Regions from separate parts of the Paenibacillus sp. LRG-1 genome, predicted to be linked through region 1. Evidence: riboswitches for the same ligand, from Rfam matches in the RefSeq annotation. Region 1 holds a riboswitch; the other holds the start of a gene.
The links. Region 1 has a riboswitch for S-adenosylmethionine ahead of metA (homoserine O-acetyltransferase MetA). Riboswitches for the same ligand answer to the same signal wherever they lie in the genome.

Region 1 (7,618 bases):
AAATATGGTCGATTACACTCATGGTGTATCCTCCTTCGCTGTCACAGGGCGACGAAATGAAAGACAGGACTTATGAACGAGAATGCTTTCACAAACCTGCGTTCGAACCCTGCCGTAATGTATGTTCATGACTGGCCTTGTATGTTGTCTGTGCTATTTAGCATAGTAAAACCTAATGATAATACTAACATATCTTTAGGTAAGGAACCATACTTATTCCCGCTTCTTTCTGCTTTTCACCTAGGAAAACAGGCAACTGCCAAGCTTATCTCAACATTGCATATAGCCAAGAAATAAGAAAACAGAACTGAAAAGTGCATTTTTTCACACTGTCCTTCATGTCATTCTTATAGAAAACAGCAAGCCTCCTGAATGAATGGAAACTTGCTGTTTAGTACTGTACATATTTGTTCCCTGCCTGAAGACGACAAAGATACTACTGATGTGCTAACGCTCTAGCGCAGCGCCTCATCCAGATCACTAATCAGGTCGTCAATATCCTCCAGACCTACGGAGAAACGAAGTAATCCGTCCGTAATCCCGCGCTCCAATCGTACACTATGGGGCATAGCCGCGTGTGACATCATCGCCGGATACGACAAGATGCTTTCCACAGCTCCCAGACTCACCGCTACAATTGGAATACGTACGCGACTGAGGACTTCTTTTGCACGCTCACCAGAACCCACATCAAACGATATCACTGCACCATAACCGCTGGATTGACGCTCATGAACTTCACGTCCTGGATGATTCTCCAGACCCGGGTAGTACACCGCCTCAATGTCGTTGCGCTCGTTCAGCCAATTGGCGAGCTTTGCTGCACTCTTTTCGCTGTGAGCCATACGAGCCTCCAGTGTCTTCATACCGCGCATGAGCAACCATGACTCCTGCGGAGCCAGCACGGTACCCAGTCCATTTTGGAGCTGCTTGATTTGTCTCCCCAGCGATTCGGTACGTGCTACTGCAAGTCCTGCCAGCACATCGCTGTGTCCGCCCAGAAACTTGGTCGCACTGTGCAATACAATATCGACACCCTGCTCAATCGGACGTTGATAATAAGGTGTCATAAAAGTATTATCCAATAGCGTCAAAAGTCCGTTATCCTGTGCCCAAGAGGTTATTCCTGCTACATCGGTAATTTTGAGAGTCGGATTGGACGGGGTTTCCATATATACAGCCCTTGTATTCTCCTGCAACGCCTCTTTCACAAGGTTGAGGTCCGTCATGTCAACGAAGGTCGTTTCGATATTCATCCGTTTCAAAATGGAGGTCAGCAGTCGATATGTTCCTCCATATACGTCCTCGGAAACAATGACATGATCTCCAGCAGACAAGAGCATAAATGTAGTAGAGATGGCCGCCATACCTGATGCAAAGGCAAAACCGCTAGCTCCGCCTTCTAATAAGGCGATATAATCCTCCAAAGCTTGTCGTGTCGGATTACCTGAACGGCTATAGTCATGCTGTGGAGGATTAAAAATATCATGATGGTGAAAGGTAGAAGCTTGATAGATCGGGACGCTCGAAGCCCCCGTAACACTGTCAATTTCAGAGCCGAAATGCAGCAGCTTGGTAGCGAACTTCCGCTCTTTGTCCAGATCCTGGCCGATCCTTCTCGCATCCTCTATCATTGCTGCTCTCCTCCTTCTACTTCTTGACGTGCCGCTTCCAGCGCCGAACGCAAATCTTCAATTAGGTCGTCTGTATGCTCAATGCCGACGGAGAAACGCAACAGCCTGTCATCTACCCCGACTGCATCCCGAATTTCTGCTGGTATGTCCGCATGTGTCTGCACAGCGGGATAGGTCATTAATGATTCCACACCGCCGAGACTTTCCGCAAACGCAATGAGCTTAATGTGACGAAGCAAAGGCTCCACATAACGAGCATCCTTTACTTTAAAGGAGAAGATACCCGTATTTCCGCTGGATTGTTTATTTTGAATCTCACGACCTGGGTGGCCTTCGAGAGCTGGATAAAATACTTCCGCCACCGCCGGATGCGTCAGTAAATAGTTAGATAGCACTGTTGCATTATGCTGATGTCGGTCCATACGCAGCGCTAACGTCTTCATCCCCTTCATCAACTGATAGCAGTCGCTCGGGGAAAGCACGGCCCCTATGGAATTGTGCAGGAAGGAAATTTCAGCTGATAGCTCTTTGCCTTTGGTTACGATCAACCCTGCCAGCACATCGTTGTGTCCGCCCAAATATTTGGTTGCGCTATGTACCACAATATCCGCGCCCAGCTCCAATGGCCGCTGGAAATATGGGGTTAGCAGCGTATTATCTACAATGGTAAGCAACTGATGTTGTGATGCCCACTCGGCAACCGCTCGAATATCAGTGATCATCATTAACGGATTTGTAGGTGTTTCTATGAATACAGCTTTGGTATTCGGTCGACATGACTGTTCGAGTGCTTCAAGATCATTCGTATCCACATAACTTGCTGTTACACCAAATTTAGATAAAATACGCTCCAGCAAGCGATATGTCCCGCCATACAGATCCAGCGATACAATGAGGTGATCTCCCTGTCCAAACAATGCAAATACCGTTTGCAGCGCCGCCATACCTGAGCTACATGCAAAACCTGCATCACCAGATTCAAGTGCAGCAGAAGCCTCTTCCAGTACCTTTCGCGTGGGATTGATCGTCCGAATGTAATCAAATCCTGTGCTTTGACCTAGACGGGGATGGCGGAACGCCGTAGATTGGTAAATCGGGTAATTAACAGCCCCGGTTACTGGCTCCTCTACTGAACCGATTTGTGCCAATCTGCTTTCGATTTTCCACTGTTTCTCACTCATATGAATCCTCCTGTTAACTTCCATAGTGGGTGCTATAACATATCCTGCAAAAATGGATGTCAAAGACTATACTGCTGCGCTACTGCAAGGTGGTACTGTACAAGGGTAAACTACAAGCCCCTTTTTAAATCTGGGGCCCGATATCGTAAGGTGTTTCTTGGTATACATAATAGTTCAGCCAATTCGAGAATAATAAATTGGCGTGTGCCCGCCAGATTGAGGGTGGTGTGCGCTTGGGATCATCATTAGGGAAATAATTTTTGGGGACTTCAACTTCCATTCCTTTGCCCACATCGCGGTCGTATTCCCATTTCAGGGAAAGCGGGTCATATTCAGAATGCCCAGTTACAAAAATTTGTTTACCGTCAAGCGTGGCTACGAGGTACACTCCAGCTTCCTCGGATTCGGATAAAACTTCTAATTCGGCAATATGATCAATATCTTCCCGCCGAACCTCCGTATGTCTGGAGTGAGGAGCATAAAACAGTTCATCAAAGCCGCGTAGCAATTTTACTTTAGGTTTAATCACAGTGTGTGGAAATACGCCAAAGCATTTGTAGTCGAGCCCGTATTTTGGGACATCGAAATGATGGTATAAGCCTGCCTGTGAGGCCCAACAGATATGCATGGTCGAAGTTACATTCGTTTTCGTCCATTCAAAGATTTGCTGGATCTCCTCCCAGTAGTTCACATCCTCAAACTCAAGCTGTTCAACCGGGGCTCCTGTAATGACCATGCCGTCAAAACGACTGTTCTTGATCTCGTCAAACGTTTTATAGAACATGTTCAAATATTCTTGCGATGTATTTTTGGATACATGAGATTTCATGTGCACCAGCGTGACGTCCACTTGCAGCGGCGTATTGCCGACCAAGCGCAACAGTTGGGTTTCCGTCGTCTCCTTTGTAGGCATTAAATTCAAAATGGCGATACGCAACGGACGAATATCCTGATGATAAGCCAAGCTTTCATCCATTACGAAAATATTTTCGCCCTCCAGCACTTCCTTGGCAGGTAGCGTGTCTGGGATTTTAATCGGCATGTAAACTCACTCCTTGTTCGGTAAGTTTTGCGAAAATCGTCTTGTTGAGATGCCGGGCATATAATAAAAAGACCTTTCTCAGGTTAGAGAAAGGTCATATTTGTATCCATATGCGCCTCTCTCATCTGTCAGGGCAACGCTCTTTGTACAAAGCGCGCGTCCTGCAAGAATTAGCACCGTGCGATTAAAATCGCCGGTTGCCGGGTATCATCGGGCTAGTCCCTCCACCTGCTCTTGATAAGATTTCGCTATATTCATTTTAGGTTCACAAAGTTCTTGTTGTTCACTTTAATGCATCGGCTGGGCTTCGTCAAGATGGGACTTTTAAATTTGTACCCTGCATTCACATTTTGTCTACCTTTTCCATAGGTTAAATCATATCCCTCCTATCGTTGAAGCTCTTGCCACTACTGTTGATTTAGCCCATGATTTTGCGCTTGAAAGGCCGTAGGCCGAGCGTTATACTATACAAGTGCTATTAGGCAAAAATATGGAGCAGTAGTGCAGATTTGAGTGTTTCCTGCGATACTGTGGCAATCTAAAAAAGACCATTTGAGAGGTGAATCCGGAATGGAAGGCGACCCGAGTCCGAATAGGCGGCGATCCCTGAACAACAGCATAGGAATGACTTCAGCTTGCCGAAAGACGGGACGCCAGGCTCTGCATGCTCCAAAAGCCTCCGGCTTTTGATGGGAGTGCACGCTTACCCGCACCGGCTAACTGGCTAACTGAGTCCATTCCTTATGCTTAAGGTAAACGTATTTCCGTTACGACGGAGCATAAGGAGTGACATATATGAAAATCCGTTTGGTCAACAACGGGGTTTTTACCCCTGTCGAAGAAATTGAAATGGCGCTTACTGCACCGGCAGAAGGTTTTTATTGGATTGATGCCGATGTCGATGATTTGACAGTGCTCCAGCCTTTATTTTCCATGCATGATCTTGCAGTAGAAGACTGTTTGAGTGAAGAAGAACAGCGTCCGAAGATTGAAATTTATGAAAGCCATTATTTTATCGTTGTAAATAGCATTCGTTTTGATGATGAAGAAATATTTTTGCGAGCTTTGAACATTTTTCTCGGCCGCCATTTTATCATTACGGTGACCAAGCAGAAAATAAATGAGCTTCGTACCCTCAAGCCTATGCTGTGGGAGCAAGAAGTCAGCCAGCCTGACCGTTTTATGTATCTGTTGGTCGACTTGATTGTTGACAACTATTTTCTGGTTGGTGACCGGATTGAGGTCCGCATTGAGAAGCTGGAAGAAGATATTCTAATGCATACGAAAAAGTCGCATTTGAACGAAATCATCGGCTTACGAAGTGAGATTCTGTGGCTGAAAAAAGTGCTGGGTCCACAAAAAGAAGTCATCAATACCCTGAACAAACGGGATTTGCGGCTCATCGACGATCAATTGCAAAAATATTTCAGCGACATTTATGAAAATGCTGTGAAAATTTCGGAGACTTTTGAAACTTACCGCGACTTGATGGGTAACCTTCGAGAAGCTTATCAATCCAGTATCGCCAACCGTGCCAATGAAATTATGCGTGTGTTTACGGCAATTACGACCGTATTTATGCCATTGACAGTCATTACCGGAATATATGGGATGAACTTCGATAATATGCCTGAGCTTCATACACGTTATGGCTATTTTGTCGTCATTGGTATTATGGTGGCATTAGGTGTCAGTATGTTCTGTATTTTCCGCAAGAAAGACTGGGTTTAAAAAGAACAGGGGGGAAAAGTACCGAGTTGGATACTTTTTTCGATTTTCAGCTTGGTCATAAAAAGCAGCAGCCGTGTCCTGTGTGGAACTCGCTGCTGCTTTTTAGTATGTTGAACCCTGAATGTACTTTAATACTTTAGCTTTATTCAATCAGTTCTATATTATCCAACATGTCGGTCGGGTACCTGCTGATGACGAAACCGTATACGGATCAGACGCAGACGCTCGTAAATTTGATCCAGTCCTGTTTCGGTTGCCTTTTCTTCCCCATACACTTTCAGCATGACGGGCTTGAGCAGCGTATCCCCCAACTCTTCATAAGCAGACCAGATGGCTGCCTGCTCCTCCTCAGATACATTCACCAACTCCTTGCGGATCAGCTTCTCCATATCAATGCCATCCCTGTCCAAATGCTCCACAGCTTCAATCATCTCTCTACGATGCAAACCTGTCTTCATTCCGATATGCTCCAGTGAAAGACCGTCCGAAATGCCTTCGATAATCGTTCTAGTTAGGCTGAATTTGTTCAGCTCCTGCCTGTACTGGTTCTCTTTTTGCTTGTATAGCCATGACAAAAAAACTTCTTCTTCCAGCGTCTCTGTTACCCAGTTTAACGGAAATGGTGTGGTCCGGTCATTTTGTGTCGTAATAGCCAATAGCTCCGTCCCATATTGCGACACTTTACCCTGCCCCATACCAGGCAGTTCCAACAGTTCTTCTTCGGTATGGGGAAGATAGACGCTAATGAGTCGAAGCAGCCGATTCGTAGCGATAAAATAAGGTGCTTTTCGTTCCGTTGCTGCCTTTTGCCGTCTCCACATCGTCAACTGCTCATACACTTCATCACGTGGAAACAAATCACTGTAGCAATACAGCTTTTGCAGCGTTTGTCCTCGTCCTGATGATCCTTCTTGCTCATGAAATACGCCATGGATTAAGGGCCTATAGCCCTCAGCCATTTTGAGCGCCAGCTCATGACGGTATACATGTAGTAATTCCTGCCACAAGCTGCCCTCATACCAAAGGTCGTCTATACTTTCATCCGGGACATGCTGTGTGCTCCAGCCTGCACTCCATCCCCCTTCATGCTGCCCAATCCATACCTGAGCAAAGTCCTCATAGCCCTGTTCATTTCGTTTGGACAAGCGATTTAAAAATACAATATCCATGATTTCTTCCTCCCTCATATCGTTGAAAGACAGTCCCGCACAACACAAAAACGCAAAAAAAAGCACCCATCCTGCGTATTCGCAAGAAAGGTGCTTCCCTTTTTGAGCCGTACTATACTGTTGCCTATATAATAACCGTACCTTGGAGTGCCGTCAACCATAAATTCTAATGATTCAGCTTTTCCTTTGCCAATGCCAGAGCACCGCACAATCCAGCATTGTCACCCAATCCCGGAGATACGATATATTGCTCAATATCTGTTGCCAGACTCGAATGCTGTACGTATCCGTTCAAAAGTTCTTGAAGCTTGGTACGAATGAGCGGGAACAGTTGGTCCTGCTTCATCACTCCCCCGCCCATAATAATTTTTTGCGGTGACAGGATTAATACATAGCTCATTAAAGCCTGTGCCAGATAGTACGCTTCCATTTCCCAGGCCGAGTGATCGACAGAAAGCTCATGTCCTTTAACCTTCCATCTTTTTTCGAGCGCAGGACCTGCTGCCAGTCCCTCCAAACAATCTCCGTGATAAGGACATGTCCCCTCGTAAGTATCTTCTGGGTGACGACGTACCAGAATATGCCCCATTTCCGGGTGGGATAATCCATGTATCAGCTTTCCACCAACCAAAGCACCCGCCCCGATGCCTGTACCTATCGTAATATACAGACAGTTGTCCAATCCTTTGGCGGCACCCCAAATAGACTCACCAAGTGCTGCTCCATTCACATCCGTGTCAAACCCCATAGGCACATCAAAATGCTCTTTCAGTTTGCCAATCAGATTGTAATTTCCCCAATGTGGCTTTGGCGTTGTTGTAATATAGCCATATGTATCACTACCTTCGATAGGATCAATCG
Region 2 (7,618 bases), 2.9 Mb from region 1:
GAATGCTCCTCACATAAATAGGCGATCACTCGTGCAATGTCCTCTCCGCTCCCCGGACGTCCACGCGGTGTCTCTTTATCCTGCATGCCGATGACATCGGCGATTGACATTTCCTTATTTGCTCCTCGGATGTCCCCTGGACAGATCATATTGACCGTAATGCCATAAGGAGCTTCCTCCACAGCCAGTGACTTCGTAAAAGACACCAGCCCCACCTTGGCGGCTGCGTAGACGGCACGATGCGGCCAAGCCCTTGCTTCTCCAGCATGACCAAAGCCAAAATGAATAATACGTCCCCAATGCTGGCTACGCATGTGGGGCAATACCAAATGATCCAACAACATGGTACCGACCAGATTTCCTTGTATCATGGCATGAATCTCAGCCACACTGTAATCCGCAAACAGACGGCGTTCCCGGATGAACGGTCCGGCATTGTTCACCATAATATCGACTCCACCCAGCCGATCCTGTACTTCACCAATCAGCCTCGTGATATCTTCCTGAACAGAGATATCCCCTTGTAAAGACAGGCAGCGTACTCCTTTAAACTCAATCACCCGCTTAAGCGCTTCGGCTTCTGCTTGGCTATGCACATAATTTAGCGCAATATTACAGCCTTCATCCGCCAGACGCAAAGCGGTCGTTTTACCTAAACCTTTGGCACTGCCGGTTATGAATGCGACTTTATCTCTCAACAATTTTCCTCCTGTTCACAGAGAACGGTCACCCCCAAGTATAAAATATTTAAGCTTCCCCTACAACTCCATCCAAAAAGAAACCCCAGTCCTCTTGTTCAAGAGAATCTGGGGTTTGCGTGCAATGCGTTCTCGTTCCCTGCTTAAAATGCTGGAATAATCGCGCCTTGGTATTTATCTTCGATGAATTTTTTAGTTTCTGGAGATTGCAAAGCTTTGATTAGCTTCTGAATCGCTTCGGAATCTTTATTATCAGGACGTGCTACCAGAACGTTAGCATAAGGAGAATCTTTATCTTCCAGTGCCAGTGCATCCTTCGTTGGATTCAGCTTCGCTTCCAGAGCGTAGTTCGTGTTGATCAACGCAATATCCACTTCAGGCAACTGACGTGGCAGCATAGCCGCCTCAAGCTCCTTGAATTTCAGGTTTTTCTTATTTTCAGTAATATCTTTTACCGTAGCTTCAATGTTGCTTGCGTCTTTCAGCTTGATCAGACCTTGTTTCTCCAACAACAGCAATGCGCGGCCTCCGTTTGTCGCATCGTTCGGAATGGCTACAGTTGCGCCATCTGGGATTTCATCAAGCTTTTTATATTTTTGGGAGTAGATACCGAATGGCTCCAAATGAACTGCGCCCACAGAAACCAGATCCATTTTGCGCTCTTTGTTCATCACATCCAAGTAAGGTACATGTTGAAAGAAGTTAGCATCCAGTTGCTTGTCAAACAATTGTACGTTCGGCTGTACATAGTCGTTAAACTGAACGACTTGGAGACGAACCCCTTCTTTTTCCAACTGAGGCTTGATCGCTTCCAAAATTTCCGCATGCGGCACAGGAGAAGCTCCAATTTTCAGCTCCACTTCACGTGGTGATCCGCCTGTATTTTCGGTCGCATTGTTTGTATCCGATGTTGTGCTCTTTGTACCGCAAGCCGCCAGCACCGCAATTAATGTCAAGCTTAGTACAGCCAATACCCATTTCTTCATGTTATTACCCCTCCAATAATTTGTAATATTCAGGATCAGACGTCCTGATCAATAAGGATATCTATATGTTTTCCCTATTTTCGAGTATAATGCCGCACGAGACGATCTCCCGCCATTTGCAGCAATTGTACCAATACGACCATCAGCACGACCGCAACGATCATGACAGCCGTTTCATAACGATAATAGCCGTAGTTGATAGCCAGTGTACCCAGTCCACCGCCCCCGATCATCCCGGACATTGCCGTGTAGGATACGAGTGTAACGACGGTAATGGTTAATGCAGCGAGCAGACCCGGAAGTGCCTCACGTAACAGCACACGCCGGATAATTTGTCCTGTCGAGGCACCCATCGCTTGTGCGGCTTCAATGACGCCCTTGTCCACTTCACGCAGAGACGTTTCGACAAGACGTGCGAAGAATGGGGCAGCCCCAATAACCAATGGTGGAATGGTTCCCAACACCCCGGTCGAGGTACCTACCAGCGATCGTGTAAAAGGAATAAGTGCAACGATCAAAATGATAAATGGTACGGAACGTAAAATGTTAACGATGAATGATAATACAATGTATATCACCTTCATCAGAGTTAACGAGGAGCGACTCGCCAGAAACAATAATATGCCAAGCGGCAAACCAATAATGAGGGTGAACAATGCGGATGCTCCGAGCATCTGAAGGGTTTCCAGAGTAGAATTCCCTAGCTCATCCCAACTCACTTGTGAAAAATCAAGTTCGCTCATTGTCCGATCACCTCCACATCAAGTCCTTGCCCAGACACTTCGCGCAGCGTATGCTCTATATCTTCATGGTTTCCTTCAAAACGAACGATCAGCTGTCCATAGGGTACATTTTTAATCGTAGATATGGTTCCCTGCAAGATCGCAAAATCAACACCAGTGCTTCGAGCCGTACGCGACAGAATCGCATCATATGTTTTACTGCCCAAGAAGGAGATACGTACTACCTGCGCCGACTCGCCGCCACCTGCTGCCGCAATCGCTGCTTGCAGCTCCTCGGGATGTTCTGACTCCCGTTGGATAAAGTCCTTGGTCACCTGGTGCTGTGGCTTCAAAAATACTTCCGCCACTGGACCTTGCTCCACGATGTCGCCCTGATGAATGACGCCAACTCGATCACAAATGCTTTGAATGACATGCATTTCATGTGTAATCAGCACGATGGTTAAATTAAAGCGCTGATTAATATCCAACAACAATTTCAGGATAGACCCCGTCGTTTGCGGATCAAGCGCAGAAGTCGCTTCGTCACACAGCAATACATGAGGATCACTAGCCAGCGCCCGTGCAATTCCTACCCGCTGCTTCTGTCCACCTGAGAGCTGTGACGGATACTTTCCACTGTGTTCTTCCAGACCCACCAGTTCCAGCAGCTCACGAACTTTCATGTCCAGCTTTTCCCTGGGAGTGTTTACCAACCGCAAAGGAAATGCAATATTGTCATACACCGTTGCCGAAGACAACAAATTAAAATGCTGAAAAATCATTCCGATTTTTCGACGTTGCTTCTGTAACTGGGATTGACTCACAGTAGCGAGGTTTACCCCGTCTACCCATACTTCACCTGAAGTAGGGCGTTCCAATAAATTAATACAGCGGATCAATGTACTTTTCCCCGCCCCGGAGTGACCAATCACTCCGAATATTTCTCCACGCTTTATAGAAAGATTCAACCCAGATAGCGCATTAACGCGTCGGTTGCCTTTGCCATAATGCTTGGTTAACTGCTTAAGCTCTATCAACGTGCTGCGACCCCCTTCACTTCTTCCTTACCCTTTTAACCAATTGTCATCTCTCAGGATTGTATAAAATCGCTATTTATTTATACAAAAAAGAGCCCCTTTCACAGAATGAAAAGGGCCCCACCTTGCGAACCTTTTCTCATCTGCCAAAATCGCTATAACTCTAGCGGTTTTGTAGGAATTAGCACCATCATGTTCCCTCCCAGTGTATTACACCGGGAAAGAACGGGTTGCCGGGCTTCATCGGGCCAGTCCCTCCACCTCTCTGGATAAGAAAAATATGTTAAACTCCAGCTTTAGCTGTCCGTTAAGTTTATATAAAAAAACATAATTCAAGCATTTTTCTGAAACTAGGTTTCAGTATAGATAGTTTACATTGCTTTGTCAAAGGATATTTTCTATCATATTTTTGGGCGTACTGCCCGGTTCTCCCATTGTTTCGCAGTATAAGTAAAGGCGTTTGACAGCGACCGACATACCATTTCCAAGCCCTGCTGCAAATCTTCCAAATGGTGATCGAGGTCCTCCAGTTGGATTTTTCCATACAAAGCTCGGTGTCGTTGCCAGAGATCATCCTGCATTTCCGTATTCATATAGTGTATCTCCGTATTCCGACGCTTACGCAGCCGATTGATGGCATCGTTGTAAGTGTCCTTGATATCATTTAAATTATCGGTCAATACAGGATGCATTTTGAGATACTTGAGCTGCCGCAACACGGTAAAATACGAATAATGCGCCTTATACTGCCCTGTTTTTAAATCATACAGATCATTTAGCCAGTTACCCAGCTTATCCAAAATAGAGAAAACCCGAACAAACCCATCTTTATAAAAGAAAACATATAATGCATAATCGGATTTTTCATCCTCACTCATATCTTCAGCATATCCGGCTTTCACTTTCATACGGAAAAAGGCGGAAGCATGATGGCTCTGCTCCAGTTCATCCAGAGATGACATTAGACCGCGTGTTAAAATATCCGCCTTCCGAAAATCGTGGGTCGGATCTCCACCAGCCTGAATTTGCCGCTCCAGCAGGTTCAACATAGCTGACATGCTATTCATGGCATCTAGCAGGATGCCTTTGTTCACACGTGGTGGCTCACCCAGTAGCTTGCGTATCATGCTTACGCCTCCTTATAAATGTAAAATCCGGCTGTAGGTTTAATTAGGGCGTCAAGCGAAATAACTTGTCCATCGTTGATCTACAAGCTTAACAATATCCTCACGCGGTAACACCTCATCTGGATACCCCGGCTTCATACGCGCATCCACTACAATCGGCAGCTTATAGTTCAGATGATGCAAACGCACTTCGCTGTCTGCGTACATATCTGTAGCCGGGTTAAAGCGTGTGAATACCGTCCACAGGAACGAGGCTTGAGAGCGAACGACTTCTTTGGCATCGTCTACAATGAAGACGAGTGGCCACTCTTGCTCACCCGCTGCTAATCGCTCCAAAACACGTGCCGCCAGCTCAGGCTCCTGCTCAAAGGACGCACCCGATACGACGAGGCAACCTCCGCAATAGGGCTCAATTTCACGAATTCCCGGCAGATCGCCTCCCTCATAAGCACGAGGCAATTCACGTACAGGCTCACCTATCCCCATCAGGATGGCCTTACTGCCATGATTCAGCTTGCGGCCTGTGTAATCGAGTGTATCGTGTGACGTGTGATTGAATATAAATAAATCCCTTGCTGGATTAAATCGCTCCAGAATGGTTTCCAGCAGTAGGTTAAAGTCAGATAAATCAATTACTCGATCCGTCAGCATCAGGAACTTGGTCAACGATAATTGACCTTGACCCAAAATGGTAAAACCGGATACAAGCGCTTCACGGGAGTAGCTTTCACGTACCACTGCCGCTGCTAGCGCATGTACACCCGTTTCCGCATACGCCCACAGGGACTTGACGGAAGGCATCACAAGCGGATATGCAGGCGACAGCAGACGTTGCAAAAACTCACCGAGATAGTAGTCTTCTTGCCGAGGCTTACCTACAATGGTTGCCGGATAAATGGCATCCTTGCGGTGATGCATATGTTTGACATGAAATACAGGGAAATCATGCTGTAATGAGTAATAGCCAAAATGATCACCAAACGGGCCTTCCGGACGGCGTTCATGAGGCGGTACATAACCGCTGATTGCAAATTCTGCTTCTGCTGGAATCCGGTGACCCCCAAGCGGGTCTTCTGTCATGGGCAGCTTGCCTCCCATAATAAGCGAAGCCAGCAACAGCTCAGGCAAGTTTTCCGGTGCTGGCGCAATGGCAGACGCAATCAGGGCAGGCGGGCCACCGATGATAATCGTCGTAGGCAATGGCTCATTACGCAGTTCCGCTTCATGATAATGAAAACCGCCGCCTTTATGAATTTGCCAGTGAATGCCCGTCGTCTGATCATCATAAATCTGAATGCGGTACATCCCCAAATTATGATCCTTGGGCTGACCTGGCTTCTCAGTATACACGAGTGGAAGCGTAATAAACGGCCCTCCATCCTCATGCCAACTGGTCACTTTAGGCAGTGGTGCCAGCGGAGCCTCTGTACGGCGAACTCCCAATACAGGGGCCTCGCTATGAGATACTGTTTTTAGCCCTACTTTTAGCATGTCCTTAATCAGGCCACGTTCATTCCACAATGCTTTGGGTGTAGGTGGAAACAATGTTTTGGTCGCTCCTACAATCGCATCCATCAGCTGCTCTGGGCGCGGACCAAAAGCCATGTCCACACGGCGATTTGTGCCAAACAGATTACTGGCTACAGGAAACGGGGTTCCTTTTACATTCGTGAACAGAAGTGCCGGCCCTTCTTCCTCAATGACTCTTCGATGAATCTCAGCCAGCTCCAGGTAAGGATCGACAGGTGCCTCTATAATTTTAAGATGATTTTCTTTACGCAGCGCTTCAATAAATTGGCGCAAATTCTGGTAGATCAACTGGACGACTCCTCCTAAGCAAATCAAGCCCTCGAGAAACTCGCGGGCCTGGTTTGTTTCTTATATGCTATTATACGTGTTTAAACGCCTCTTGGGCAAAAATCCGCTTGACTATGATCTATGGAACGCTTAGGTACGTTGTGCTTGGGTCGGAACAAGCTTGCGGTCCGGTGACAATTGCCATACACGATAGCTCAGATAAGCCAAGATGGAGAACAACGATGCAATCACCAGCATATGTCCCAGCACGATAAACATGTAGATTTCAGGTTTGTTGACGTACAACAAGATAATTCCAATCACCACTTGAAGCAAGATTAACAAGACCGATACGACACCCAATATACGGATATCCCGGTGGTTCGGGTGATAACGGTATGAGTAGTGACCCACAGCCAAGATAATGACGAACAGCAGACCAGCTGAAATCTGATGAAGCAGCAGTGGAGATATGAAGCCCCCAATATTTAAAACCTTCTGGATGACCGAGTGACTAAGCAACGCCCCTGAATAGACAGCAATATAGGTATAGATCGTCGATAACCATATAAAGTTACGAAAGCCCCGACTGACAGGCCCAGGAATCAGACGCGGGGTGTGGCGTGAATCTGCATGCTCCTGCCAGGCCCCCAGCGTCATCATAGTCGCACTGGCAAAGGCGATAAGCGCAAAGCCAAAATGCAGTCCCATGACTGCAGCCGATTGGGAGAAGACGACAGCCAACGCCCCCATTGCACCTTGTATGATGACAAACATGAGCGTAAGCAGCGAGAATAGCTGCAAATCCTTCCGATGCTTCATAAACAGCAAAAAGCCAACAAATGAGGCGATAGAAAGAATCCCGGCCATGGCACTGACAGAGCGATGAGAGAACTCAATAAGGGATGCGATCGTATGTGCCGGAACCAGCTTACCATTGCACAGCGGGAATTCCCGGCCACAGCCGAGACCCGAATCCGTTCGCGTCACGACACCTCCACCGAAGGTAGCCAAAAACATGACAATACATGTTACGAGTGCCAGCCATTTTAATATTCTAATTTTGTTATTCAAATTCACCCGTATCCTTCCAAATATAATATTTATTCACTTTATATGTTGTGAAATGATCACTTAAAGTAATTATAACTGATATATCGTTCCTTGACATACGAGCTTTGTTGACAAAATGTGAACGTGTCCGTGAGAAAGCCGCCCCCTGAGAAGGAAGCGGCTTTCTGAATGTCT

Region 2: another riboswitch for S-adenosylmethionine. It lies ahead of ACUUJN_RS21515 (methionine ABC transporter ATP-binding protein); the one in region 1 lies ahead of metA (homoserine O-acetyltransferase MetA).

The regions. Positions count from the first base shown of each region.
Region 1 is NZ_CM170126.1:1,738,271-1,745,888, reverse strand. It holds gene mqnC (cyclic dehypoxanthinyl futalosine synthase) at 1-22, opposite strand, end outside; gene ACUUJN_RS07750 (aminotransferase class I/II-fold pyridoxal phosphate-dependent enzyme) at 456-1,634, opposite strand; gene ACUUJN_RS07745 (PLP-dependent transferase) at 1,631-2,815, opposite strand; gene metA (homoserine O-acetyltransferase MetA) at 2,940-3,857, opposite strand; SAM riboswitch class I at 3,976-4,101, opposite strand; gene corA (magnesium/cobalt transporter CorA) at 4,653-5,588, shown strand; gene ACUUJN_RS07730 (HRDC domain-containing protein) at 5,750-6,757, opposite strand; gene ACUUJN_RS07725 (ROK family protein) at 6,924-7,618, opposite strand, start outside.
Region 2 is NZ_CM170126.1:4,855,100-4,862,717, forward strand. It holds gene ACUUJN_RS21500 (SDR family oxidoreductase) at 1-698, opposite strand, end outside; gene ACUUJN_RS21505 (MetQ/NlpA family ABC transporter substrate-binding protein) at 842-1,684, opposite strand; gene ACUUJN_RS21510 (methionine ABC transporter permease) at 1,759-2,427, opposite strand; gene ACUUJN_RS21515 (methionine ABC transporter ATP-binding protein) at 2,424-3,446, opposite strand; SAM riboswitch class I at 3,583-3,722, opposite strand; gene ACUUJN_RS21520 (Cthe_2314 family HEPN domain-containing protein) at 3,848-4,573, opposite strand; gene ACUUJN_RS21525 (UbiD family decarboxylase) at 4,625-6,391, opposite strand; gene ACUUJN_RS21530 (COX15/CtaA family protein) at 6,521-7,450, opposite strand.